Regions from separate parts of the Streptomyces sp. NPDC056169 genome, predicted to be linked through region 1. Evidence: riboswitches for the same ligand, from Rfam matches in the RefSeq annotation. Region 1 holds a riboswitch; the other holds the start of a gene.

Region 1 (5,029 bases):
GCCGAGCAGATGCTGGAGGTCCTCTCCGCGCATCCGGACTTCGAGAACACCCGCGAGGACGGCGGCTTCGCTCCCCGCCCGGACTTCCGGCCCGTCACCCGCTTCGAGGGTCAGGGTCTGGACAAGGGACACGTCGTGCACGACCTTCTTTTCCGGAGGAAGTGACCCGGAGGAAGTGACAGGGAGTTCGTTACTCCTTCGCCCGGTGTCGGTGCGGGTCGTTAGGGTCGCTGACGTGTCGAACCCCGTCCTCGCCCCCGTCCCGCACCGGGACACCGAAGAGCCGGCCTTCCCTGTCGCCGCCGACCGGTCCCAGTGGCGCTACCGGCCGCGCCGCGCCTTCTGGCGCAGCCGGCTGGTCCGGGCCGTCGCCGTGATCACCCTGCTCGCGCTCTGCGCCCTGGTCATCCTGGCGCTGGTCCGCGAGCAGACCGGCACCCAGGGCTTCCTCGTCGGCCTGGGTCTCGCGGTGCTTCCCGTACCGCTGCTCATGGCCGCGTTCCGCTGGCTCGACCGGGTCGAGCCGGGCCCCTGGAAGAACCTGCTCTTCGCCTTCGCGTGGGGCGCCTTCGCCGCCGCGCTCGTCGCGATCCTGGCGAACTCCTTCGCGGTCCGCTGGATCGCGACGGCCACCGCCGACCCGGACTCGGCGGACACCCTCGGCGCCACGGTGATCGCGCCGGTCGTGGAGGAGAGCGCGAAGGCCGCCGCGATCCTGCTGCTCTTCCTCTTCCGCCGACGGCACTTCGGCGGGCTCGTCGACGGGGTCGTCGTCGCCGGTTTCACGGCGACCGGCTTCGCCTTCACCGAGAACATCCTCTACCTCGGCAACGCCTTCGGGGAGGACCAGCAGGTCGGCTCCACCGGCATCGGGATGGTGACCGCCGGAACGTTCTTCGTCCGGGTCGTGATGTCGCCGTTCGCGCATCCGCTCTTCACCGTGCTCACCGGCATCGGCTTCGGCTTCGCCGCGCTCGCGCCGCGCGGGAAGCGGCTCCGGCGGGTGCTGCTGCCGATCGTCGGACTGCTCCTCGCGATGGGCATGCACGCCGCCTGGAACGGCGCCGCCACCTTCGGCGGCCCCCTGGCCTTCTACGCCGTGTACGGCGGCTTCATGGTCCCCGCCTTCGGTCTGCTGACCTGGCTCGCGGTGTGGAGCCGGCAGCGCGAGCTGCGCACGATATCCGGGGAGCTCCCGGCGTACGCGGCGGCCGGCTGGCTCTCCCCCGCCGAGCCGCTCGCGCTCTCCTCGATGCGCGCCCGCCAGCTGGCCCGCGCCTTCGCCGCCCGGACGTACGGTCCTCCGGCGGCGCAGGCCGTCGGCGAGTACGAGTCCTTCGCGACGACCCTCGCGTTCCTCCGGGACCGGGCCCGGCGCGGTACGGCCGGGCCCGACTTCCCGGCCCGGGAGGAGGAGCTCCTGCACCACCTCTGGCAGCGCCGGGCGGTCGCCTCCCCCGCGCTCACGTACGCGGCGCGGGCGACGGGCCGGGTGTGGGCGCCGCCGCAGTACCTGGACTACGGCGGCTACAACCCGTACCGAAGCTAGGCGGTGGCCGAGGCCTCCGTGAGGAGCGCCAGGTCGGCCTCCGTCAGGGTGAGGTCCGCGGACGCGACCAGGGCCGGGAGCTGCTCGACCGTACGGGCCGAGGCGATCGGCGCGGCGACGGTCGGCCGGGAGGCGAGCCAGGCGAGGGCGACGGTGGCGAGCTCGGCCTCGTGCGCCTCGGCGACCGCGTCGAGCGCGGAGAGCACGGCCCGGCCGCGGTCGGTCTCCAGGTGGCCGCCGGCCCCGGAGGCGCGGACGCTGTCGACTTCGGTGCCGGGGCGGTACTTGCCCGTGAGGAAGCCGGCGGCGAGACCGTAGTACGGGACGGCGGCGAGTCCGGCGCTCTCGACGGTCTCCAGGAGCGGGCCCTCGTAGGTGTCGCGCGAGACCAGGTTGTAGTGCGGCTGGAGCGCGACGTACCGGGCGAGGCCCTCGGCCTCCGCGAAGTCGAGGGAGGCGCGCAGCCGCTCCGGGGAGATGTTGGAGGCGGCGACGGCGCGGACCTTGCCGTCCTTCACGAGCTGGTCGAGGGCGGTGACGATCTCCTCGACGGGGACGGTCTCGTCGTCGAAGTGCGTGTAGTACAGGTCGATGTGGTCGGTGCCGAGGCGGCGCAGCGACTCCTCGGCGCCCGCCTTGATGGTGGTGGCGGAGAGCCCCTTGAAGTGGGGGTGGGCGCCGACCTTGGTGGCGACGACGATGTCGTCGCGGTTGCCGCGGGAGGCGAGCCAGCGGCCGATGACGGTCTCGGACTCGCCGCCTTCGTTGCCCTCGGCCCAGGCGGAGTAGACGTCCGCGGAGTCGACGAAGTTTCCGCCGGCGGCGGCGTAGGCGTCGAGGACGGCGAAGGACTGTGCCTCGTCGGCGGTCCAGCCGAAGACGTTGCCGCCCAGGGCGAGCGGGAAGACGTGCAGGTCGGAAGAGCCCAGCGTGCGGAGAGAAGTCATGGGGTGATCAACCCTCCGCGCCACCGGGCGTATTCCGCTTGGGACGTCCCGAGGCCTTCAGGGCCTCAGACCGGCAGGCCCTTGGAGCGGAGCCAGGCCGCCGGGTCGATGCCGTCGCCGCCCGAGGTGTGGACCTCCATGTGGAGGTGGGCGCCGGTGACGTTGCCGGTGGCGCCGACGCGGCCGATCGTCTCGCCGGTGGTCACGGTCTGGCCCGCGGCGACCGTCATGGAGGAGAGGTGGGCGTACCAGATCTCGGTGCCGTCCTCCATCTCCAGGACGACGCGGTAGCCGTAGGAGCCGGACCAGCCCGCCGACTTGACGGTGCCGCTGTGGACGGCCTTCAGCGGGGTGCCCGTGGGGGCGGCGAAGTCGAGACCGGTGTGGTAGCCGGAGGACCACATCGAGCCGGACTGCATGTAGGTGGCGCTGAGGGAGTACGAGGAGAGGGGCATCGAGTAGCTGGCGGCGAGCTGGGCGAGGCGCTCGGCCTCGGCGGCCGCGGCCTTCCGCTCGGCCTCCGCCTTGGCTTCCGCCTCCGCCTTCGCCTTGGCCTCCGCTTCGGCCTTGGCCTTCGCCTCGGCGGCCGCCTTCTCCGCCGCTTCGGCCTTGGCCGCGGCCTCGGCCGCCGCCTTCTCGGCCGCCGCCTTCTCCGCTGCGGCCTTTTCGGCGGCGTCGGCGGAGGCCTGCTGCTGCTCGGCCTGCTGGAGGATGCGGGCGCGGAGGACCTCGCCGGCGTCGGCGACATCGGCGGCCGTGGCCGTCCCTGCCTGCGGGGTGTACGTGGCCTGGGCGGTCCGGGCGGTCGTCCCGGTCCCGGCCGTCGTGTCGGCTGCCGGGGTGACGTACGTGGCGGCGGTGAGCGGGTGCGCGTTCCCGCCGGTCGCCTCGATGGTGTCGCGGATCTGCTCGTCGGCGTCGTCGGCGAACAGCTCGCCGACGCCGGGGAGGTCCTCGGCGGCCGGGAGGTTCAGGTCGGCGAGGTCCGGGAGGTCGGGGAGCGATATCGCGACCGGCGGCTTCTCCTGCGCGGTGGCGAGACCGCCCGCGCCGACGGCCGCGATGACGCCGACGCCGAGGACGGTGGAGGAGCGGGCGAAGTTGGAGCGCTGCTTGACGACCCGGTGCCGGCCGCCGGAGCGGCTCTCGGCGCGGAGGGAGCCCTCGGTGGGATTCCACTCGGTGTCCGGAGCGGCAGGACCCGCACCACCACCGAAGGCATCGAAGGGGGCTTCGGGTGCGGGAGTGTTGGACGCCACGGAGGCGCGCTCCTTTCCTTCCTTCTCGCCTACCGGGTTAGCTGACGGGTTCGGAGCAGGAAGGTCTCCTACGGGCACGGTCGCACGGGTGCGAAGGGCCCGATTCACCCCAAGTAGTGGTTCCCCGGTTCCTTTTCAGGATTCGGCGCGTGCGCACGGTGCCGTCTCTTGCGACGGTTGTGACGACCGCGCTGCGTTATCGAACGTTAATAGACAGGGGGGTCCGATTCCAAGCTGTTCCCGGTGATCATTCATTGAATTGGTCGGGAATCGCCCGAGTTGACCCCCCTTCAGAAAGGCGCCGCCAAACCCCCACGATCTGACGTTATGTCAATTGTTATCGGAGTGACACTCCTCGACTACGCCTGGTGACCGGTCCGGTCCGGCGGCACCGGCGGCACCACCGGCATCGTCCTGCGCCTCTCCTGCTGCCCCGCCGCCGGCCGGCTCAGCGCGAGCAGCGCCATGTCGTCCGTCGACGCGCCGCCCGTGTGGAGCCGTACGTCGTCCACGAGCGCGTCGAGCAGCTCCTCGGGCCCCGGGAAGATCCGCCCGGCGAGGCGGGACGCCGGGTCGTAGAAGACGCCCGCCGTGTTCCGCGCCTCCGAGAGGCCGTCCGTGTAGAACAGCAGCGTCGCGCCGGGCGGGTACGGCCGCTCCTCGGCCCGGTCCGGCCACGCCGCCAGCTCGCCCATGCCGAGCGGCAGCGCCGGCTCCGCCGGATCCAGCACGTCCAGGCTGCCGTCCACGTACAGCAACAGCGGTGGCGGATGGCCCCGGTTGACGACCCGTACGGTCCCGGCGCCGCCCTCGCGGACGCGCGGGATCTCCGCCAGGACGGCCGTCGTGAACCCCTCGAAGGCGTCGAGCCCGTCCCTGCGGGTCCCCTCCCGGGTCAGCGCCCGCTCCAGCCGCTGCGCCACGCCCTCCAGGCTCCGCTCCTGCTCGGCCGCCTCCCGGAACGCCCCGATCACCACGGCGACGGCCTCGACCGCGTCCATCCCCTTGCCCCGGACGTCCCCGACGACGAGCCGCACCCCGTGCGGGGTCTCCTGCACGGCGAACAGGTCGCCGCCGATGAACGCGTCGGCCTGCGCCGCCTCGTAACGGGCCGCGCACTGCAGCCCGTCGATCCGCTCGGCGGGCGTCGGCAGCACCGCCTTCTGCGCGGTCTCCGCGATGACCCGCGCGGAGGCCAGCCGTTCGCCGCTGCGCCGCACGACCCGGTTGATGAGGAGCGCGAGCGCGGAGACGGTGACGACGGTGAGGGCCTC
Region 2 (5,029 bases), on a different contig from region 1:
GCAGCCCCCGCCGGCGGAGCTGCAGCCCGCGCCCTCCGCCGGAGCCTGCGAGCCACAGCCCGCGCCCTCCGCCGAGCCGTGCGAACCGCAGCCACAGCCCGCGCCCTCCGCCGAGCCGTGCGAACCGCAGCCGCCGGCCGCGACGGCGCCCGCCGCCGCGAGCGCGTCCGCCCGGTGCGCGGGCAGCGTCGTCGTGCCCGCGCCCTCCACCTCGAAGCCGGCGTCCGCGATCATGTCGAGGTCGGCCTGACCGGCCTGGCCCTCGCTCGTCAGGTAGTCGCCGAGGAAGATCGAGTTCGCGATGTTCAGCGCCAGCGGCTGCATCGAGCGCAGGTGCACCTCGCGCCCGCCCGCGATCCGCACCTCGACGTCCGGGCAGACGAACCGCACCATCGCGAGGATCCGCAGACAGCGCTGCGGGGTGAGGTTCCACTCCTTGGCGAGCGGCGTGCCCTCGAAGGGGATGAGGAAGTTGACCGGCACCGAGTCCGAGTCGAGGTCGCGCAGCGCGTACACGACGTCGACCAGGTCCTCGTCGGTCTCGCCCATGCCCGCGATCAGACCGGAGCAGGCCGACAGACCGGCGGCGTGCGCCTTCTGCACGGTGTCGACCCGGTCCGCGTAGGTGTGGGTCTTGGTGATCCCCTCGTACGTCGCCTCGGACGTGTTGAGGTTGTGGTTGTACGCGTCGGCGCCGGCGTCCCGCAGCCGCTCCGCCTGACCGTCCGAGAGCAGACCGAGGCAGGCGCACACCTCGACGCCCTCGTTCTGCTCCTTGATCGCCTCGATGGTCCTGCCGACGCGCTCGACGTCCCGGTCCGTCGGGCCGCGCCCGCTCGCCACCAGGCAGACCCGCTTGGCCCCGCCAGCGACACCCGCCGCGGCGGCCTGGGACGCCTCGTCCGGCTTCAGCCACGTGTACTTGAGGATCTCGGCCTTCGAGCCGAGCCGCTGCGAACAGTACGAGCAGTCCTCGGGGCACAGCCCCGACTTGAGGTTGACGAGGTAGTTGAGCTTCACCCGCCGCCCGAACCACTGACGGCGCACCTTGCCGGCCGCCGCCACCACATCGAGCAGCTCGTCGTCGGAGGTCGCCAGTACGGCGAGCGCTTCTTCACGGGTCGGCAGCTCGCGCCGCAGCCCCTTCTCCACCAGCGTGTTCAGCAGGTCCATAAGCGCTGATCCTTGCCTACCGCCCACCCCCGGGCCAAGGAGGATCCGAACAAACGCCCCCGAACGAGGTGTGTGGATGACCACATCCCGACCTCCGCATACTCCGGTTAGGGTCTGTGCGCTGCCTACAAAAGGATCGCCGCATGCCACAGGCCGACGACGCCAGGGCCGAGGGCCCGCGCCGGACCGCTTTCGACTGGACCGACGCAGAGGCGCGCCGCCGGGCGGCGGCCGGTCTCGTCCGTACGCTGCGGCCCCGGGCGGCCGAGTCGGAGCTCCTCGACCTGGCGAGCAACGACTACCTCGGCCTCACCCGCCGGCCGGAGGTCACCGAGGCGGCGGCCGAGGCCGCGCGGCGCTGGGGCGCGGGCGCCACCGGCTCGCGCCTCGTCACCGGCACGACCCGGCTGCACACCCGGCTCGAACGCGAACTCGCCGAGTTCTGCGGCTTCGAGGCGGCCCTCGTCCTCTCCTCCGGCTACGCCGCCAACCTGGCCGCGCTCACGGCCCTCGGCGGCCGGGACTCGCTGATCGTGTCGGACGCCTCCAACCACGCCTCGATCGTGGACGGCTGCCGGCTCGCGCGCGCCGAGACGGCCGTCGTCCCGCACGCCGACCCCGAGGCCGTACGCAAGACCCTGGAGGCGCGGCCGGAGCACCGGGCGCTCGTGGTCAGCGACTCCGTCTTCTCCGTCGACGGGGACAAGGCGCCGCTGCCGGAGCTCGCCGACGCCTGCCGGGCGCACGGCGCCGGGCTCGTCGTCGACGACGCCCACGGCTTCGGCGTCCTCGGCGACGGCGGCCGGGGCGCCCTGCACGAGGCCGGCCTGGCGGGCGACGAGGACGTCGTCGCCACCCTCACCCTCTCCAAGTCCCTCGGCAGCCAGGGCGGCGCGGTCCTCGGCCCGGCCCGGGTCGTCGAGCACCTCGTGAACACGGCGCGCACCTTCATCTTCGACACCGGGCTGGCCCCGGCAGCGGCGGGCGGCGCGCTCGCGAGCCTGCGTCTGATCGCCGGCGAACCGGCGCTCGCCGGCCGGGCACGGACCGTCGCCACCACCCTGTACGAGCTCCTCACGGCGGCCGGTCTGACCGCCGCGCGGCCGGACGCGGCCGTCGTCTCGGTGCGCGCCCCCTCGCCGGAGGCGGCGCTGCGCTGGGCGGCCGACTGCCGGGAGCAGGGTCTGGCGGTCGGGTGCTTCCGGCCCCCGTCCGTGCCGGACGGCATCTCGCGGCTGCGGCTCACGGCCCGCGCCGACCTGACGGACGCCGAGGTCCGGCGGGCGGTCGACACCATCCTGCGGACCGCGCCCGCCGCCGTCTGACCGGGTGAACTCCGCTGCCCAAGAGCGTTTCCGGGGAGCAGAGTTCACCGCTTCGGGCGATAGATGCGCACATATCGTGGTGGAACACCGGACGGGGCGGGACGATCAGAGCACTCTGACGCGAAGCGCAATCCGGGGTGGTGTCCCCGGCGGGAAAGGGACAGCGCCGCCATGGCAGACCATCAGGAAGCATCCGTCACTCTGCCGAGCGATCCCGCCTCGGTCCCCACGGCGCGGAGATACGTCGCGGACGTCCTGGGGGACTGGGGGCTCGACGGCGCCGCGGAGATCGCGGACTCGATCCGGCTGATCGTCTCGGAACTGGCCACCAACGCCGTGCAGCACACGTTCGGGCAGTCGCCGACCTTCACGATCGACCTCCGCCTGGAGCGGGAGGAGCGCCTGCACCTCGGCGTGACCGACAGCCATCCCCGCTGGCCCCGCCGTCTCCCGGCAGCGGTCCAGCAGGACAACGGGCGCGGCATGGTCATCATCCGCGTCCTCGCGGCGGAGGCCGGCGGCCGCCTCTCGGTCACTCCGACCGAGGAGGGCGGCAAGACGGTCTGGATCACCCTCCCGTGGACGGCGGCCCGGGTGGCCCCGGTGTAGGGCTCGTCCCCAGCGGGGGTGCGGCGGCGCCACCGCACCCCTCATCGGGCGTCAGCGCCCGGGTATCGTCACCGGACGCGGCCGTAGTAGACCTTCGACGACCAGATCTTGTCGAGCTTCACCCAGGAGCCCGTCTTGGGCGAGTGCCAGATCTTGCCGCTGCCGGCGTAGATGCCGACGTGGTAGACCCTCCCACCGGAGTGGAAGAAGACCAGGTCCCCCTTCTGCCGGCTGGCCGAGGAGATGTGCCGGGTCTTGTTGTACTGCTGCTGCGCGGTGCGGGGCAGCGACTTGCCCGCCTTCTTGTACGCGTAGAGCGTCAGACCGGAGCAGTCGAACCGGGTGGGTCCGGTGCTTCCGTACCGGTACGGCGATCCTTTCTTCGCGGCGGCGACGCTCAGTGCCTTGTTCGCGTGTGTCGTCGCTGCCTGGGCCTCCGTTGCCGCACCTGGGGCGAACAGCGTGCCGCCGACGGCGGCGAGGGTGAGAGCCGAGACGGCTCCGGCCCGGGACAGCAGGGACGGGACATGCATCTGCGCGGTCATGCGCAACCCTTCGTCAGCCGCCTGCGAAGGATGACCTGTCGGGTTCGGGCTGGCGAAGATGCCCGGCCGCGGCTGCGGCTTCACCCCAAGGAACGGCCTCGCTGGGACAGCGCGAACGTTCCGTACTGATTGGGTCCTCCACTCCTGCCGATCCACTCCTGTCGACCAGACGTCCGGGACAGCGGCAGGACTCGGCGTCCGCCCGGACCGCCCCGCCGCGGTGGCGGGGGCTTGTCGTCGACACGGATCTTGACCCACGACATGGGCGAAAACCGAGCTGAAACGGCGATATGTGAGGCTCCTCACGACTGATCCGTTCGGGTGGACAGCACCCCTTTGTGATCTTCGGAGGTTTGGCCGACGAGCCCCGTACCAGCGATGGAACGTTCGATTCCGCCAGATGCGTACACCTGTTGCGCAACTCGCCCGCTGCATATGTCGACTCGTCGACTACGCCGAACGGGGGAGGGTTTCTGCGGTGCGTGTCGGCCGACCGGACCTCGACACGACACGCGGATATGTCAACTCGCCCGAGTCCGGCGGACGGTGACGCGGTCCGCCCGGCGCTCCCCGTCCAACACCCTTAGGGCGCGCGCCAATGTGTCCGCGTGGACCTCACTCTCGCCCCGTTTATGCATGAGCGTCAGCGCCTCGCGCAGGGCCTCCGCCCGCCCCACCAGGGCCTGGGCCGCGCGCAACGCCCCATAGGTATGCGTACCTCTGGATGGATTGATCTTTCCCAGGAGGTCGACGACTTCGAGGTACGCGTCGACGAGTTCACCCTCGGCCCGGGTCAGGGCCGGCAGTGGCGGCAGCTCGGGGACCACGGCCGGCTCACCGGGCCGTGCCGCCGGCGCCGGCGCGCCGGCTCGTGACGACGTGGTCCGCCAGGCCGTACGCGACGGCCGCGGGTGCGTCCAGGACGGTCAGGCGGTCGATGTCGGCGTCGATCCGCTCCTGGTCCTGCCCGGTGTGTTCGACGAGCATCCCGGCGACCAGCTCGCGCAGGCGCAGCAGCTCGGCCGCCTGGAGGTCGAGGTCGCTGAGCTGTCCCTGGAGGGGCTCGTCCAGAGTCGGCTGCCGGAGCGTGACCCGGGCGCCGGGCAGGATCAGGCGCTTGCCCGGGGTGCCGGCCGCGAGCAGGACGGCGGCGGTGGAGACGGCCTGGCCCAGGCAGGTGGTCTCCACGTCGCAGGAGAGCGTCCGCATCGTGTCGTAGATGGAGGTCATGGCGCTGATCGAGCCGCCGGGGGAGTTGATGTAGAGGGAGATGTCCTGCCCCGGCGCCGCGTGGTCGAGGTAGAGGAACTGGGCGATGGCGTCGTTGGCCGAGGTCTCGTCGACCGGCGTGCCGAGGAAGACGATCCGGGATTCGAG

What was found. Region 1 has a riboswitch for cyclic di-AMP ahead of ACFC0G_RS07055 (M23 family metallopeptidase). Riboswitches for the same ligand answer to the same signal wherever they lie in the genome.
Region 2: another riboswitch for cyclic di-AMP. It lies ahead of ACFC0G_RS04110 (C40 family peptidase); the one in region 1 lies ahead of ACFC0G_RS07055 (M23 family metallopeptidase).

Annotation. Positions count from the first base shown of each region.
Region 1 covers NZ_JBHJUO010000003.1:438,419-443,447, reverse strand. Annotated here, with positions in the region: gene trmB (tRNA (guanosine(46)-N7)-methyltransferase TrmB) at 1-165, shown strand, start outside; gene ACFC0G_RS07065 (PrsW family intramembrane metalloprotease) at 236-1,549, shown strand; gene ACFC0G_RS07060 (aldo/keto reductase) at 1,546-2,496, opposite strand; gene ACFC0G_RS07055 (M23 family metallopeptidase) at 2,562-3,755, opposite strand; cyclic di-AMP (ydaO/yuaA leader) riboswitch at 3,767-3,913, opposite strand; gene ACFC0G_RS07050 (PP2C family protein-serine/threonine phosphatase) at 4,115-5,029, opposite strand, start outside.
Region 2 covers NZ_JBHJUO010000002.1:345,740-350,768, reverse strand. Annotated here, with positions in the region: gene bioB (biotin synthase BioB) at 1-1,173, opposite strand, end outside; gene ACFC0G_RS04120 (8-amino-7-oxononanoate synthase) at 1,317-2,498, shown strand; gene ACFC0G_RS04115 (ATP-binding protein) at 2,670-3,107, shown strand; gene ACFC0G_RS04110 (C40 family peptidase) at 3,176-3,652, opposite strand; cyclic di-AMP (ydaO/yuaA leader) riboswitch at 3,656-3,859, opposite strand; gene ACFC0G_RS04105 (hypothetical protein) at 4,174-4,479, opposite strand; gene ACFC0G_RS04100 (ATP-dependent Clp protease proteolytic subunit) at 4,487-5,029, opposite strand, start outside.